2 regions of the Conyzicola sp. genome follow, and region 1 is predicted to be linked to the other one. Evidence: predicted binding sites of a transcription regulator. Region 1 holds the regulator's gene; the other holds the start of a gene.
What was found. The regulator HspR, encoded in region 1, represses chaperone genes until heat shock. The targets are predictions, from matches to a motif close to AAGTTGAGTCNNNNNGACTCAACTT.

Region 1 (7,552 bases):
GAGCTCATCCTCGTCTTCGACCTCGGTGGCGGAACCTTCGACGTCAGCCTCCTCGAGGTCGGCAAGGACGACGACTTCTCCACCATCCAGGTGCGCTCGACCGCTGGTGACAACCGCCTCGGCGGCGACGACTGGGATCAGCGCATCGTCGACTACCTGATCACCCGCTTCAAGGAGACCACCGGCGTCGACGTCTCGAAGGACAAGATCGCCAAGCAGCGCCTCAAGGAGGCGGCTGAGCAGGCGAAGAAGGAGCTGTCCTCGTCGGCCAGCACCAACATCCAGCTGCCATACCTCTCGCTCACCGAGAACGGCCCGGCCAACCTCGACGAGAGCCTGACCCGCGCCAAGTTCGAGGAGCTCACGAAAGACCTGCTCGAGCGCACCAAGAAGCCGTTCCAGGATGTCGTGCGCGAGGCCGGGGTATCGATCGCCGATGTCGCACACGTCGTGCTCGTCGGTGGATCGACCCGCATGCCAGCAGTCGTCGAGCTCGTCAAGACGCTCACCGGCGGCAAGGAGCCCAACAATGGCGTCAACCCCGACGAGGTGGTCGCCGTTGGCGCCGCCCTGCAGGCCGGCGTTCTCAAGGGAGAGCGCAAAGACGTTCTGCTCATCGACGTCACCCCGCTGAGCCTCGGCATCGAGACCAAGGGCGGCATCATGACGCGCCTCATCGACCGCAACACGGCTATTCCGACGAAGCGCAGTGAGACCTTCACGACCGCGGACGACAACCAGCCGTCGGTGGCCATCCAGGTCTTCCAGGGCGAGCGCGACTTCACCCGCGACAACAAGAACCTCGGAACCTTCGAGCTGCAGGGCATCGCACCGGCCCCGCGCGGAATTCCCCAGGTCGAGGTGACCTTCGACATCGACGCCAACGGCATCGTGCAGGTCTCCGCGAAAGACAAGGGAACCGGCAAGGAGCAGTCCATCACGATCACCGGCGGCTCGTCGCTCTCCAAGGAGGACATCGAGCGTATGGTCCGCGAGGGCGAGGAGCACGCCGCAGAAGACAAGGCGCGCCGCGAGGCGGCCGAGATCCGCAACACGGCAGAGCAGCTCGCGTACTCGACAGAGAAGCTCATCGCCGATAACGCCGACAAGCTTCCGGATGACGTGAAGACGAACGTGCAGGCCGACGTCGACGCACTGAAGACCGCGCTCGCGGGCGATGACGAGGCAGCGGTCAAGGTTGCTGCCGACAAGCTCGCGGAGAGCCAGCAGCAGATCGGCGAGGCACTCTACGCCCAGAGCGCCACCGCGTCGGCTGGCACCGGAGACGAGGCCCCGACGGCTGGCAGCGACGAGGACATCGTCGATGCCGAGGTCGTCGAGGACGAGCCAGAGACCGGCACCAAGTAGCCATGGCCACCCACCCGAGGAGTGGCAAGGGGCAGGACCCGGAGCCGGAAGACGACAACACCCCCGAGGCGGTGGATCCGATCGTGCACGACATCAACGTCGCGGCGGAGGACGAGCCGACACCGGAGCCAGATGCAGATGCTGTCATCGACGAGGTGCTCGACGGACTGGCCGAGGCCGAGCCGCTGAGCCCGGAGGACGCGGCGCTGCTCGACGTCGCTGCGACGGATCTCGTCGCAGAGATGCGATCAGACATGCTGCGCGCCCAGGCCGAGCTCGTCAACTTCCGCAACCGGGTGGAGCGCGACCGCGCGGCCAACCGCGATGCGGTGATCGCCGACGTCATCCGGTCGCTCCTTCCTGCACTCGACGACCTGTCGAGAGCAGAGAAGCACGGCGATCTCGAGGGAAGCCCGCTCGAGATCGTGGCGACCAAGCTGCGCTCGAGCCTCGAGCGCTACGGCCTTCGCACGGTCGGCGTCGTCGGCGAGCCCTTCGACCCACACCAGCATGAGGCGGTCGTTCAGCTGCCGACAGCCGGCGTGACGGTGGAGACGGTCGCCGACGTGATCGACCCCGGCTACGCGCTCGGGGAGCGGCTGATCCGCGCCGCCAAGGTCGCCGTCTCGACGCCAGAGTCCTGAAACCACGCCGATGGCTAGCCAGGACTGGTTCGACAAGGACTTCTACAAGATTCTCGGTGTCTCGAAAGACGTCTCCGACGCGGACCTGAAGAAGACGTACCGCAAGCTCGCGCGGCAGTTCCACCCCGACTCCAATCCCGGTGACGCTGCGGCAGAGGCGAAGTTCAAGGAGATCAGCGAGGCGAACTCCGTGCTCTCCGACCCGGAGCAGCGACGAGAGTACGACCAGATGCGGGCGATGGGCAGCGGCGCGCGCTTCAGCGCCGGCGGTCGCCCCGGTCAGCCGGGCGGCTTCGAGGATGTCTTCGGCGGCATGTTCGGCGGTGGTGCCGGCAACGCGAGGCAGCGCGGTCGCAACGCGCAGTTCGAAGACCTCTTCGGTGGCATGTTCGGCACCCCGACGGGCGGCTTCGGCGGGTTCGGCGGGCCGACCAAGGGGCGCGACCTCACCACGACCGTTGCCCTCGACTTCATCACCGCGATTCAGGGCGACACCGTCAAGCTCGAGCAGGCCAACGGCAGAACGATCACGGCCAAGATTCCGGCCGGGGTCGCCGACGGGCAGAAGATCAAGCTCAAGGGCAAGGGAGAGCCGAGCCAGGATGGCGGGCAGCCCGGCGACCTCGTGCTCACCGTCGAGGTGAGAAAGCACCCGGTCTTCGAGCGCGATGGCCTCAACCTTCGCGTCGACGTTCCTGTCACCTTCGTCGAGGCCGTGCTCGGTGCGACGATCGAGGTTCCGACCCTCGGGGGTGACCCCGTGAAGCTGCGCGTCGCTCCCGGCACCCCGAGCGGTCGCGTGCTGCGGGTCAAGGGTCGCGGCGTCACCTCGGCCAAGGGCGTCGGCGACCTGCTCGCAACCGTGCAGGTCGCGGTGCCGAGCCACCTGCCCGGCGAGGCCGCCACGGCGCTTCAGGCGTTCGCCAAGGCCATGCCAGAGGAGAACCCCCGCACCGAGCTGCTCGCGAGGGCGCGGTCGTAGCGATGGACGAGAACTCCCCGGTCTTCGCGATCGCGGTCGCGGCAGAGCTCGCGGGCATGCACCCGCAGACACTGCGCCAGTACGACAGGCTCGGCCTGGTGAGTCCAACGCGCACGGCAGGCAAGTCACGGCGATACTCGATGCGCGACGTGGCGCAGCTGCGGGAGATTGCGGCACTGAGCGCTGAGGGGCTGAATCTCATCGGCATCCAGCGCATCATCGCCCTGGAGAACGCGCTGACCGAGTCGACGCGGCGGGTGAGCCAGCTGGAGCACGCCCTCGCCAACGAGATGCTCGCCCGCTCGGGCCGCCGCGTCTTCGCCGCCGGATCGCACGGCGACATCGTTCCGCTGCGCTCCGGTTCGCGCGGCGAGCGCTCGAACCAGGTCGTGCTGTGGAACCCACTGCGGCGGCAGGTGCCGCCGAGTGAGTGACCAGGATGTGACCGAGCTGGCGTTCCCCCCAGCCTCCTACTTCATCGCGAGCAGCCGACTGCGCCCAGGCCTCGACGGCGGGTACACCGTCGCCACGATGCGCAGAGCGCTGCAGTTTGCCGAGGTCGGCGGTGTGCAGCCCGTGCTGCTGGCGTTCGACTTCTCCCCCGACTACGAGTGCTACACCCGCGAGTTCGTCGAGCTCGGGCTGGCGACAGAGGCCACGGTCATTCGCAGCCTCTACCAAGACCTACGCAACGAGCCGTCGATCATCCGCTCGGTGGTCGCGCCCGTCGAGTCCCCCGCGATTTCGACGGCGTCTGTCACCGAGACGACCGACCTGGATGCCGACGGCCGTCCATGGCGCACCATCGCCACCGGCGCCGACGGCGTCATCACCCACACCGACTTCCTCGACCGCAATGGGCAGCCGCTGTTCCGCCTTCCCTATATCTCCGGGAGGGCCGACTGGTGGCGCAGTGTGATCCTCATCGACGTCTTCGACGACGGGAAGGTCATCGGACAGCTGCACGGGTTCGCGCAGCTGTACCAGGCGTGGATGAACCATCTCGTCGCGCAGGTCGACGGCCCAGCGGTCGTCGTGGTCGAGGCGCGGCAGGTTGGGGAGATGCTGATCGGCCCCCGCGACTACGCGCTCGTGCACACCGTGCACAACGCCCATACGGCCGCCCCGCACCACTGGGACTCGCCGATGGACGAGACCTGGACGGGCTGGTTCGACACCATCGACGGCTATGACGCGATCATCTGGCTCACCGACCAGCAGCGACAGGATGCAGAGCGCCGGTTCGGCGCCCATCGTCGCGCCGTCGTGATCCCCCACCCCGCTGAGCCGCTCGCGCAGTTCCCGCCGACTGCCGACCGGGATCCAGACCTCGCCGTCATGGTCGCCCGGCTCGCAGAGCAGAAGCGCATAGCGCACGCCATCCGGGCCTGGCCGACCGTGCTCGCGGCTCGACCGAGCGCACGGCTGCAGATCTACGGCGAGGGTGTGCAGCGCGGCGCGCTCGAGTCGCTCATCGCCGAGCTCGGTGTCGGCGACAGCGTCACGCTCATGGGCTACCGGGCGAACGCGTCGGAGGTGCTGCTCACGGCCGGGCTGCTGGTGGTGTCGAGCAACTACGAGGGGCACAGCCTCGTGGTGCTCGAGGCCTTCTCGCGCGGCTGCCCGATCGTCTCCTACGACATCAGCTACGGCCCGGCTGAGACGATCGTCGAGGGCGTCAACGGCCTGCTCGTGCCCGCGGGCGACTACGAGGCGCTCGGTGCTGCTGTCGGTTCGGTCATCGGCGACGCCGATCGTCTCGCCGAGCTCTCGCGCGGCGCATACGACTGGGCTGTGGCCCATGGCAAGGAGATGTCGATGGGGCGCACCCGCGACCTGTTTCTGGCGGTGCTCGCCGATGATTGACTTCGACGCGCTGCGGCGCTGGCCCGACATCGAGGCAGACAACCTCTTCGCCTTCGACGCGAGCGACCGGCTCATCCTCGAGCTGGCAGCGCCATTGATCGCGGATGCCGCACCTGGCTCTGTCGCGGTGGTCGGCGACAACTACGGTGCCCTCACTCTCGGTGCAGTCTCGCTCGGGGCACGGGCTGTTCGCGTGCACCAGGACGACCTCGTCGGCGAGCTCGCTCTGGCAGCCAACGCCGCCGGAGCGGGTGGATTCGAGAACCATCCGCTGGGGTCGTCGCTGCTCGCGGGTGCGACCCTCGTGCTGCTGCAGCTTCCCCGCGGTCTCGACGAGCTTGAGGAGGTGCTCGACGCGATCGCGCGCTTCGCCGACCCGGCGGTCACCGTCATCGCGGGTGGGCGTATCAAGCACCTGACGCCGACGATGAACCCGGTCATGCTGCGCTTCTTCGAATCGCTCGATGTGTCGCTCGCGCAGCAGAAGTCACGGGCCTTCACCCTTCGCGGTCCTCGCGCCGTCGCAGAGCCGCGGTTTCCCGTTACAGAGTTCCACCGTGACATCGACCTGTGGGTCGGGGCGCATGGTGCGGTCTTCGCCGGATCCTCGATCGATATCGGCACCCGGGTTTTGCTCGGTGCGCTTCGCACGGTGGGGCCGACGACCGGTGTCGCGATCGACTTGGGCTGCGGCTCTGGCGTGCTTGCGGCATCCATCGCGCGTCTTCGACCGGGCCTGCGCGTCATCGCGACCGACCAGTCGGCCGCGGCCGTCGCCTCAGCCTCCCTCACCGCTGAGCTCAACCACCTGGCCGACCGCATCAGCGTCGTTCGCGACGACGGCCTCGTGAGCCAGCCCGACGCCTCGGCAGATGTCGTGTTGCTGAACCCACCGTTCCACATCGGCGCGGTCGTTCACACCGGGCCAGCCCACCGCCTGTTCTCCGATGCTGCCCGTGTTCTGAAGCCCGGTGGCGAGCTCTGGACGGTCTTCAACTCGCATCTTGGCTACCGGCAGGCTCTCGCGAGGATGGTCGGTCCGACCGATCTCGTCACGCACACAGAGAAGTTCATGGTGACGGTGTCGCGAAAGGGTGGCAGCTGAATGTTCCTTAATGGTTCGCTAGGAGCGATAGGGCGTGGCGACGCATCCATCGACCGCGTAAACTTGAGTCGATCAAACTCAACTCTGCCAGATCACAGTCAGCGAAAGGGCTAGCGCTCCGTGGCCAACATGCAGGGTGCCCCCGGCACCGACGAAGAGCAGAAGACTGCGCTCGAGAAGTACGGCGTCGATCTCACCGCCATTGCGCGCAGCGGCAAGCTCGATCCGGTGATCGGTCGAGACGCCGAGATCCGTCGCGTCAGCCAGGTGCTCACCCGCCGCACCAAGAACAACCCCGTGCTCATCGGCGAGCCCGGCGTCGGCAAGACCGCTGTCGTCGAGGGTCTCGCCCAGCGCATCGTCGCGGGCGACGTTGCCGACTCTCTGAAGAACAAGCGACTCGTCTCCCTCGACCTCGCGGCGCTGGTGGCCGGCGCCAAGTACCGCGGCGAGTTCGAGGAGCGCCTCAATGCGGTTCTCGCCGAGATCAACGAGGCAGAGGGCGAGATCATCACCTTCGTCGACGAACTGCACACCCTCATGGGTGCGGGTGGCGGCGAGGGCTCTGTTGCGGCATCCAACATGCTCAAGCCCATGCTCGCCCGCGGCGAGCTGCGCCTCATCGGCGCGACGACGCTCGACGAGTACCGCCAGTACATCGAGAAGGATGCCGCACTCGAGCGCCGCTTCCAGCAGGTCTTCGTCGGCGAGCCGTCGGTCGAGGACACGGTTGCCATCCTGCGCGGGCTCAAGGGGCGATACGAGGCCCACCACAAGGTGACGATCGCCGACAGCGCCCTCGTTGCCGCGGCATCCCTCAGCAACCGGTACATCTCCGCCCGGCAGCTTCCAGACAAGGCGATCGACCTCATCGACGAGGCGGCCTCCCGGCTCAAGATGGAGATCGACTCTTCTCCCGTAGAGATCGACGAGCTCAAGCGCAGCGTCGACCGACTGCGCATCGAAGAGCTCGCGCTCAAGAAGGAAAAGGACTCGGCCTCGAAAGACCGGCTCGAGAAGCTGCGCATCGACATGAACACCCGCCAGCAGGAGCTCGACACGCTCGAGCGTCGCTGGCAGGCAGAGAAGTCGAGCCTTCACAGCGTCGGCGACCTCAAGAGCCAGCTCAACCAGGCTGAGATCGACCGCGACCGCGCGATGCGCGACCAGGACTGGCAGCACGCGTCGAAGCTCAACTACGAGGTCATCCCCTCGATCGAGAAGGCGATTGCCGAGGCGGAGCAGGTCGAGCAGCTCGGACCGCGCATGGTCAACGACCAGGTGACCGACGAGGACATCGCGGCCGTCGTGGCCGCATGGACGGGCATTCCCGTGGCGAAGCTCAAGCAGGGCGAGACCGAGCGACTGCTCAGCCTCGAGACGGAGCTCGGCAAGCGACTCATCGGGCAGAAGGATGCGGTCAAGGCCGTCTCCGAGGCGGTGCGCCGCTCGCGCGCCGGCATCTCCGACCCCGCCAAGCCCACCGGCTCCTTCCTGTTCCTCGGCCCGACCGGTGTCGGCAAGACGGAGCTCGCGAAGGCGCTCGCGGAGTACCTCTTCGACGACGAGAAGGCGCTCGTGCGCATC
Region 2 (7,552 bases), on a different contig from region 1:
GACACCATCGCCGTTCCGCACGCGATGGCCATGACGGCATCGAGCACGTCGATCTCGATCGCGGTCAACGAGTCGCCGATGCCGTGGGGCGAGAACCGCGTCAACGTGATCGCGCTCATCGCGTTCAGCGCGAGCGGCCGGGCGTCGTTCCAGACCGTGTTCGACCAGATCGTCGACGTGTTCTCCGAGCGCGCCCGGGTGCTGGAGCTTATCCGCAAGTCCGACGACTTCGGGTCGTTCATCGAGGAGCTCGTGCACCTCATTGACGAGTAGGCGAAGCGAGTAGCTCTACTGCTGCCTCGGGTACTGGAACACGTCGTCGAGCGGAACGCCGAAGACCTGGGCGATGCGGAACGCCATCTCGAGCGACGGTGAGTACTTACCCTGCTCGATTGCGATGATCGTCTGGCGAGTGACGTCGACCCGCTCGGCCAGCTCGGCCTGGGTCATCTCGCCATGGGCATTGCGCAGTGCGCGAATCGAGTTGGTGACGCTCGTCGGCTTCACCATCAGAATCCCCGACGATAGGCGAGCAGTTGCACGGTGCTGCCGACGATAGACGCAGCGAAGTAGATCGCGAACATGGCGTTGGCAATCCAGAACGGCTCTGCCCTGACGACGGCCAGCAGCAGCGGGCCGAGCATTCCGATGGCCACGACGCTGCCCATGGCACGGGCACCGCGCCTGCGGATCTCCTTGTCGCGGTCGTCGACCTTGTAGCTGTCGCTCGGGGTGAGGATCTCGACGAGGATGCGAACGACGATCGACGCGCCGATGCTGATTGCGATGGCAATGAGAAGGGTCGGCGCGAAGTCGATCGCGGCGGCATCGGCACCCTGCAGCTGGCCGAGCATGACGACGGCGTACCAGCAGAACACCGCGACGCTGACGACCAGTGAGGTCCAGACGCCCTTCTCCTCATATGACACAGCGGCACCCCTCGACTCCATGTCAAATATTATTGACATGTTGAATCTACTGGATGCCGCTGCGGTCGTCAAACGCGGCGCCGTGACCTCGCTAGAGCACCACCTCTTGCTCCAGCGCGGACTGGGCGTCGCGCACGGTCGCAAACGTGCCGAGTTCCTTGCCCAGCGGGGTGGTCGCGGTGAAGCCGTGACCCCAGCGAGCCGTGACGAGTCCGGCAAAGGCCCCGTCTCGCTCTGCCACCCAGACGCCTGCACGGGGAACGCTCCACGTCACCGCGCTCGGCACCGAGCCGACCGTCGATGCAGTCGTGTCAGTCATCCGCTCCTCCTTCGGTTGCGCCCCGATCACCCCGCGGCCCCGCCCGGAGCCCTCCGCCGGGGCTCCGGGCCGGTCTGGGTGCGTGCCCTCACGCACTCGGGACTATCAGGCGTTGATGCTCTTCTTGCCCTTCGCGCCGCTCAGTGCGTCGCGGCTCGACACCTCGATCTTGCGCGGCTTCGCCTGCTCTGCGATGGGAATCCTCAGGCGAAGGACCCCGGCCGTGTAGTCGGCGTCGACCTTCTCTGTGTCGAGGGACTCCCCGAGCACGAGCTGGCGCGTGAAGGTTCCCCACGAGCGCTCCGATGCCACGACGTTGGCCGCGTCTGGCATCGTGCTGTACCGCTCGGCGCGGATGGTGAGCACATTGCGCTCCACATCGATATCGAGCCTGGTCGGGTCGATGCCGGGGAGGTCGAGCTCGACGACGAACTCATCCCCCTCGCGCCAGGCGTCCATCGGCATGCTCGACGGCCTGGCCGCGGTGCCGAACACCTGCTGTGTGAGCCGGTCGAATTCTCGGAAAGGGTCGTGTTGCAACAGCATTTCTGAATCTCCTCCGCTTCACTGTGTGTTGATGGCTCGAGTCGAATCTGCTTCGCTCGATATAGGTTTTATAACTCTGTCGACTCATATAATGCAAGGGTCATAGGTCAGATTTATGGAGGATGATGAGCGACATCCCAGAGAGCCCACGGGGCCTCTACGGCATCACTGTGGCCGCCGAACTCGTCGGGCTGCGCGAGCAGACGCTTCGCCTCTACGAGCGGAGGGGAATCCTCGAGCCACAGCGCACAGAGGGCGGCACCCGGCGCTACAGCAACGACGATCTCGAGGTGCTCCGTCGTGTGATCGTGCTGCTCGACGATGGGGTCAACCTCGCCGGCGCGCGGCGGATCCTCGAGCTTGAGACGGCGAACGAATCGCTGAAGGCGCAGCTCGACCGGCTGAGCGACAACGGCTGAGCGTCTCCTCGCACACATACGAAAGGCCCGGTCAGAGACCGGGCCTTTCGTGTGTGTAGTCAACACATCGTTGCGGGGACAGGATTTGAACCTGCGACCTCTGGGTTATGAGCCCAGCGAGCTACCGAACTGCTCCACCCCGCGGCACAAGAATCAACACTAGCACGTTAGATTGGCGTGCATGACTGCCGTGGATGTCCCCGCCCTCTGGGCCGGCCGAGCCGATCCGATTCTTCCCACTGCCTCGATCCCACGCATCGTCGCGTTCTGGTCGGCTCTCGGCTTCACGACGGCCATCTGGCCAGACGACGACGGCTACGCGTGGGTGCGGCCCGGGCCGGTCGGCGGCATCTCGATGGACTACACGCTCAACGAGGAGCTCGACCCGTTCATGCACTCCGGCATGGCATATCTCACGGTTCCCGATGTCGACGCCGTGTATGCGTCGATCATGGCCTCCGGGGTCGCCTTCGACTCGATCACCGACGACGGGCTCTTCCGCTATTCCATGAACGACCTGCGCGAGCGCTGGTCGCTCGGCCAGTCGATCGCCCGCGTGACCCGCCCCATCGACCAGGTGTGGAACAAGCGCGAGATCGCGCTCTTCGACCCAGACAACAACCTCATCCGCATCGGCTCGCCGATCTAGGCGCTCGACCGCGTTGCGGCGATGCTGACCCCGAGGGGCAGCCACTTCTTGTCTGGCCACCCGAACAGGCCGTCCCGCGTCGGCACGACGGAGGGGAAGATGCGCCACGGCACCTCGTAGTGCTCGTGCAGGAAGTCGATGGTCAGGCCGGCGTCGATCAGCGCGGTCACCGTCTCGCCCAGGGGGTGCATCCACTCCACCGTGCGCGTGTTGGCGAGGGATGCCGACTCGTCGGCGTAGTCCCCTGCCTGGTCGACGACATCTCCGACGCCGTCGGAGTCGTACGGATAGCCCCACGCGGGCATGCCGCGGTCGTCGAGCCCGTCGAAGACGAAGGCGGCGGGATGCCCATCGGCGAAGTAGAGGCGACCGCCGGGCTTGAGGAACCACGCCACGATCCGCGCCCACTCTGCGACATCGGGCAGCCAGCCGATCGTGCCCCACGTCGTGAAGACCACGTCGAACGACTCCGGTTCCGGCAGGATGTGCCGGGCGTCGTACACGTTCGCCTCGATGAACCTGGCGCGGCCGTCAAGCCCGACCTCACGGGCGAGCGCGCGCGCGGCACCCACCGCCGGCTTCGAGAAGTCGATGCCGACCACGGTCGCCCCGCGCTGAGCGAGCACGAGGGTATCGGCACCGAAGTGGCACTGCAGGTGCAGCACCCGGAGCCCGTCGAGACCCTCGGGAAAGACGGAGGCGAGCTCCTCCTCCTCGATCGCGTAGAGCACGCCGTTGCCCGACCGCAGCCGCGACTGGTCGTAGAACTCGCTCGCGAGGTGAATGGGCACGCGTTCGTCCCACGAGGCGCGATTGGCGTCGAGCCAATCGCCGCCCCGCAGGTCGACGTCGTTCATCGTTACTTGCTCGCGGCCAGCGCCCGCTCCAGGGCTGCGGTGAGCTTCTCGTCGGCCTCTGCGGCCGCCACGAGGTCGTTGGCAGCGTACGCCGCCGTGCGCTCGTCGAGGGCCTCCTTGGCGTCGGCAAGGGCTGCCTGCAGCGCGGCGTTGGTGCCGCCGGTGTCAGGGGTGCCCGCTCCCGGCTCCTCTGCGCCCGGCTCGTCTGGCGTCGCCGGAATCTCGCCATCCGGAGTGTCGGCCCCGGAGTCGCCGCCGAAGAGCGAGTCGAGCGCGAGGTCGAGGGTGTCCTCGAAGGCGAGCTGGTCGCCGAAGGCCACGAGGATCTTGCGCAGCAGCGGGTAGCTCGTTCCACTCGTCGACTGCACGTAGACGGGCTGCACATAGAGCAGGCCGCCGCCGACCGGCAGTGTGAGCAGGTTGCCGAGGCTGACCTCGGTCTCACCGCGCTGCAGCAGGGCAAGCTGGTTGGCGACCTCTGTATCCGTCGTGAAGCTGTTCTCGACCTGACCAGGGCCCGGCACGGTGTCCTGGCTCGGAAGGGTGAGCAGCGTGAGCTTGCCGTAGTCCTCACCCGGGTCGGAGTTGACGGCGAGGTAGCCCGTGAGCACGCTGGAGCTCGAGGTCGCGCTGCCGCGTGGGATGTACGTGGAGTACAGCGTGAACGCCGGCTTGTCGGTGCCCGGCACCTGCATCGTCAGGTAGTACGGCGGCTGCAGTGCGGGATCCGTGGAGTCGGCTGGGTCGTTCGGCGTCACCCACTGGTCGTCGGCGGAGTAGAAGGTGTTCGCATCCTCGACGTGGTACGACCCGAGGATCGCGCGCTGCACCTTGAACAGGTCGGCGGGGTAGCGGATGTGGCTGAGCAGTCCCTCGCTCATCTCCGACGCCGGCTTGAGGGTCGACGGGTAGATCTTCTGCCAGGTGGTGAGGATCGGGTCCTTGTCGTCCCACGCGTAGAGCGTCACGCTGCCGTCGTATGCGTCGACGGTGGCCTTGACCGAGTTGCGGATGTAGTTGATGTCATCCAGCGCGTACTGCGGCGCCTCGGTGTAGGTGTCGGCGATCGCGCTGCTCAGCTGTTCGACGTGCGAGTAGGGGTAGTTCGCGGTCGTCGTGTAGCCGTCGACGATCCACACCGTGCGGCCGTCGACAACGGCCGGGTAGGTGTCGCTGTCGATCGTGAGGTACGGCGCCACGGTCTTGACGCGCTGGATCGGGTCGCGGTTGTAGAGGATCTGCGAGTTGTCGGTGATGTCCTCCGAGAGGAAGATCTGCTCCGACTGGAACTTGATCGCGTAGACGAGGCGGTTGAAGGCATTGTCGAGGGCGGGTCCGCCGTTGCCGGAGAACGTCGTCGTCTTGCTGTTCTCCTCGTTGTCGTCACCAGCCGGGTAGTCGAGCTCGATGGCCTTCGCACCCTCGGCAGCGCCGACGATGGAGTAGGCGGGCGACGCCTCGCCGAAGTACACGCGCGGCTCGAAGTCGCCGAGTGCGCCGGAGGTCGGGATACCAGCCTGCAGGAACTCCGGCTGGCCGTCGGCCGTGCGCTGGTTGCCGTAGGCAGCCACCACGCCGTAGCCGTGGGTGTAGACGAGGGTGTCGTTGTACCAGCTGCGGGAGTCGCCGAGGCCTGCCTGGTCGAGCTCGCGCACCGCGATCACGGTGTCCTGCGTCTTGCCGTCGATCACGTAGCGGTCGACGTCGAGGTGGTCGACGAACTGGTAGTACTGCTTGAAGCGCTCGAGCTGCGCGAATGAGTCGGAGACCAGCGCGGGGTCGATGATGCGGATGTTCGCCGTGGTCTCTGCGTCGGCGCGAAGGGCGCCAGCCTCTGCATCGGTCGTCGCGTTGTACGACTGCACCTCGACATCCGAGACGCCGTAGGCATCACGCGTCGACTGGATGCTGCGATCGATGTACTCCGATTCGAGCGTTCGCGCGTTCGGCTCCACCTGGAAGCGCTGGATCACCCACGGGTAGATGCCGCCGACGATGATGCCGCTGATGATGAGCAGCGCCGTGCCGATGATCGAGATGCGCCAGCGACCGATGACCGCGGTCACGAGGAAGAGCACCGCGACGAGGGCGGCGATGCCAGCGAGGATCGCGCGCCCGGGAATGAGCGCATTGGCCTCGGAATAGCCGGCTCCCGTGGACAGGAACCCTGAGCTCTCGTTGATCAGGGTCGTGTACTGGTCGAGCCAGATGGTCACGGCCCACAGGGCGAGATAGAGCGCCGCGATGATGGCGAGCTGCACGCGCGCGGAGCGCGAGATGAGCACCTCACGGCCCGTGACACGGATGGCGCCATAGAGGTAGGTGGTGGCGATCGTCGCAATGCCGGCGATGAGCACGACGGCGGAGGCGAAGCCAACGACACCGACGTAGAACGGCAGCTCGAACACGTAGAACGAGATATCGAGCCCGAACTGCGGGTCGACCGTTCCGAAGCTCGTGCGGTTGAAGTACTGCCAGACGGTCTCCCAGCGCGTGCTCGCCGAGACACCGGCGAAGACCCCGAGGACCAGCGGAATGCCGATCATCGCAAGACGGCGAAGGGGCTCGATGACCTGCTGGTAGCGGTCGAGCTGAGAATTGAGCTTGGCGTAGACGGGCCGGGCGCGGAAGGCAACCTCGACGGCGATCCAGACCGGCAGGGCCATGCCGACGAACCCGACGCCGAACATGACGGCGGTGCCGAGCCACTGCGTCGTCAGCACGGGAAGGAAGCCGAGCTGGTCGAACCACAGGATGTCGGTGTACAGCCCGGAGAAGATGAAGAAGACCACGACAAGCGCGGCGACGATCACGGCGGTGATCGTGAGGGCGACCCTCGTTCTGCTGGGTGGAAGGGGTGCTGTTGCGGTCACTCGAGTCGCTCCTGGCTCTCGTAGGCGGTCAGCTCACATCTTAAGTGAGCCGGACTGGGGAAATGCCAGCGTTCGCTGCAAGCTGCAATCAGCTTTCGCACCGGGGAAGCAGCGCGGTGCTCGCCCCGGTGGAGAGCGTGTTGAGCACGGCGAGCGAGTCGGCCAGGGTTGCGACTGCGAACACCGACAAGCCGTCGGGAATCTCGCCGACCACCTCGTCGCAGTTCGCCGCTGGCGCGAGGAAGAAATCCGCCCCGCTGTCGAGCGCGCCGTACATCTTCTGGCGGATGCCCCCGATGGCACCGATCGTGCCGTCCTCAGAGATCGTTCCTGTTCCTGCGACGTCGGTGCCGCCGGTGAGCGGACCAGGGGTGAGCTTGTCGATGATCGCGAGTGCGAAGATCTGCCCGGCGCTCGGCCCGCCGATGCCCTCGAGCTGGATCGCGACGTCGAAGGGGAAGACGTACTCCTCAAGGGTGTTGATGCCGATGATGGGGCCGTCGTCGCCGGCGATCGGGGTGACGCTGACATCCTGGCTCGCTCCTGCGCGGAGGATGGTGACGACCGCCGTCGTATCGACGCCGTTGGCGTCGAGCTCTGATCGCAGCGCTGCGACATCGGCAATCGCGACCCCGTTGACGGCGGTGATCACGTCGCCCGCGACGAGGAGCTCGTCGGACGGACCGCCGTCGAGGGTGTCGAAGACGCTGACTTTCTTGGTGTAGTCGCGACCGAGCACAGTGAGCGCCGCGGCGACGGCCGTCTTCTGCGATTCGGCCATCTGGGCTGCGTTGTACTCGTTCCGCTCCTCCGAGGTGACGTCGGGCGGGAACACCTCGTCGACCGGAACCACATCCTGGCTCTTCGTGAGCCACCCGGTCAGAACCGTCGACCAGAGGGCCGGTCGCTCGCGGTCGCCAATGGTCGAGACGGTCAGCATCGAAAGGGACCCCGTCGTCG

Region 2: AC14A7_RS00080 (Hsp20/alpha crystallin family protein) is a predicted target of HspR. The motif match lies at 1,833-1,857, and genes of this name have one in related genera.

Annotation. Positions count from the first base shown of each region.
Region 1 is NZ_JBXMIS010000050.1:2,879-10,430, forward strand. Features, by position in the region: gene dnaK (molecular chaperone DnaK) at 1-1,368, shown strand, start outside; gene AC14A7_RS04680 (nucleotide exchange factor GrpE) at 1,371-2,012, shown strand; gene AC14A7_RS04685 (DnaJ C-terminal domain-containing protein) at 2,023-2,994, shown strand; gene AC14A7_RS04690 (heat shock protein transcriptional repressor HspR) at 2,997-3,428, shown strand; gene AC14A7_RS04695 (glycosyltransferase) at 3,421-4,860, shown strand; gene AC14A7_RS04700 (class I SAM-dependent methyltransferase) at 4,853-5,965, shown strand; gene AC14A7_RS04705 (ATP-dependent Clp protease ATP-binding subunit) at 6,086-7,552, shown strand, end outside.
Region 2 is NZ_JBXMIS010000001.1:13,179-20,730, reverse strand. Features, by position in the region: gene AC14A7_RS00100 (BglG family transcription antiterminator) at 1-273, shown strand, start outside; gene AC14A7_RS00095 (helix-turn-helix transcriptional regulator) at 289-510, opposite strand; gene AC14A7_RS00090 (hypothetical protein) at 510-968, opposite strand; gene AC14A7_RS00085 (hypothetical protein) at 1,021-1,248, opposite strand; gene AC14A7_RS00080 (Hsp20/alpha crystallin family protein) at 1,354-1,794, opposite strand; gene AC14A7_RS00075 (MerR family transcriptional regulator) at 1,920-2,213, shown strand; tRNA gene AC14A7_RS00070 (tRNA-Met) at 2,284-2,357, opposite strand; gene AC14A7_RS00065 (VOC family protein) at 2,395-2,862, shown strand; gene AC14A7_RS00060 (class I SAM-dependent methyltransferase) at 2,859-3,719, opposite strand; gene AC14A7_RS00055 (UPF0182 family membrane protein) at 3,722-6,592, opposite strand; gene AC14A7_RS00050 (YlbL family protein) at 6,681-7,552, opposite strand, start outside.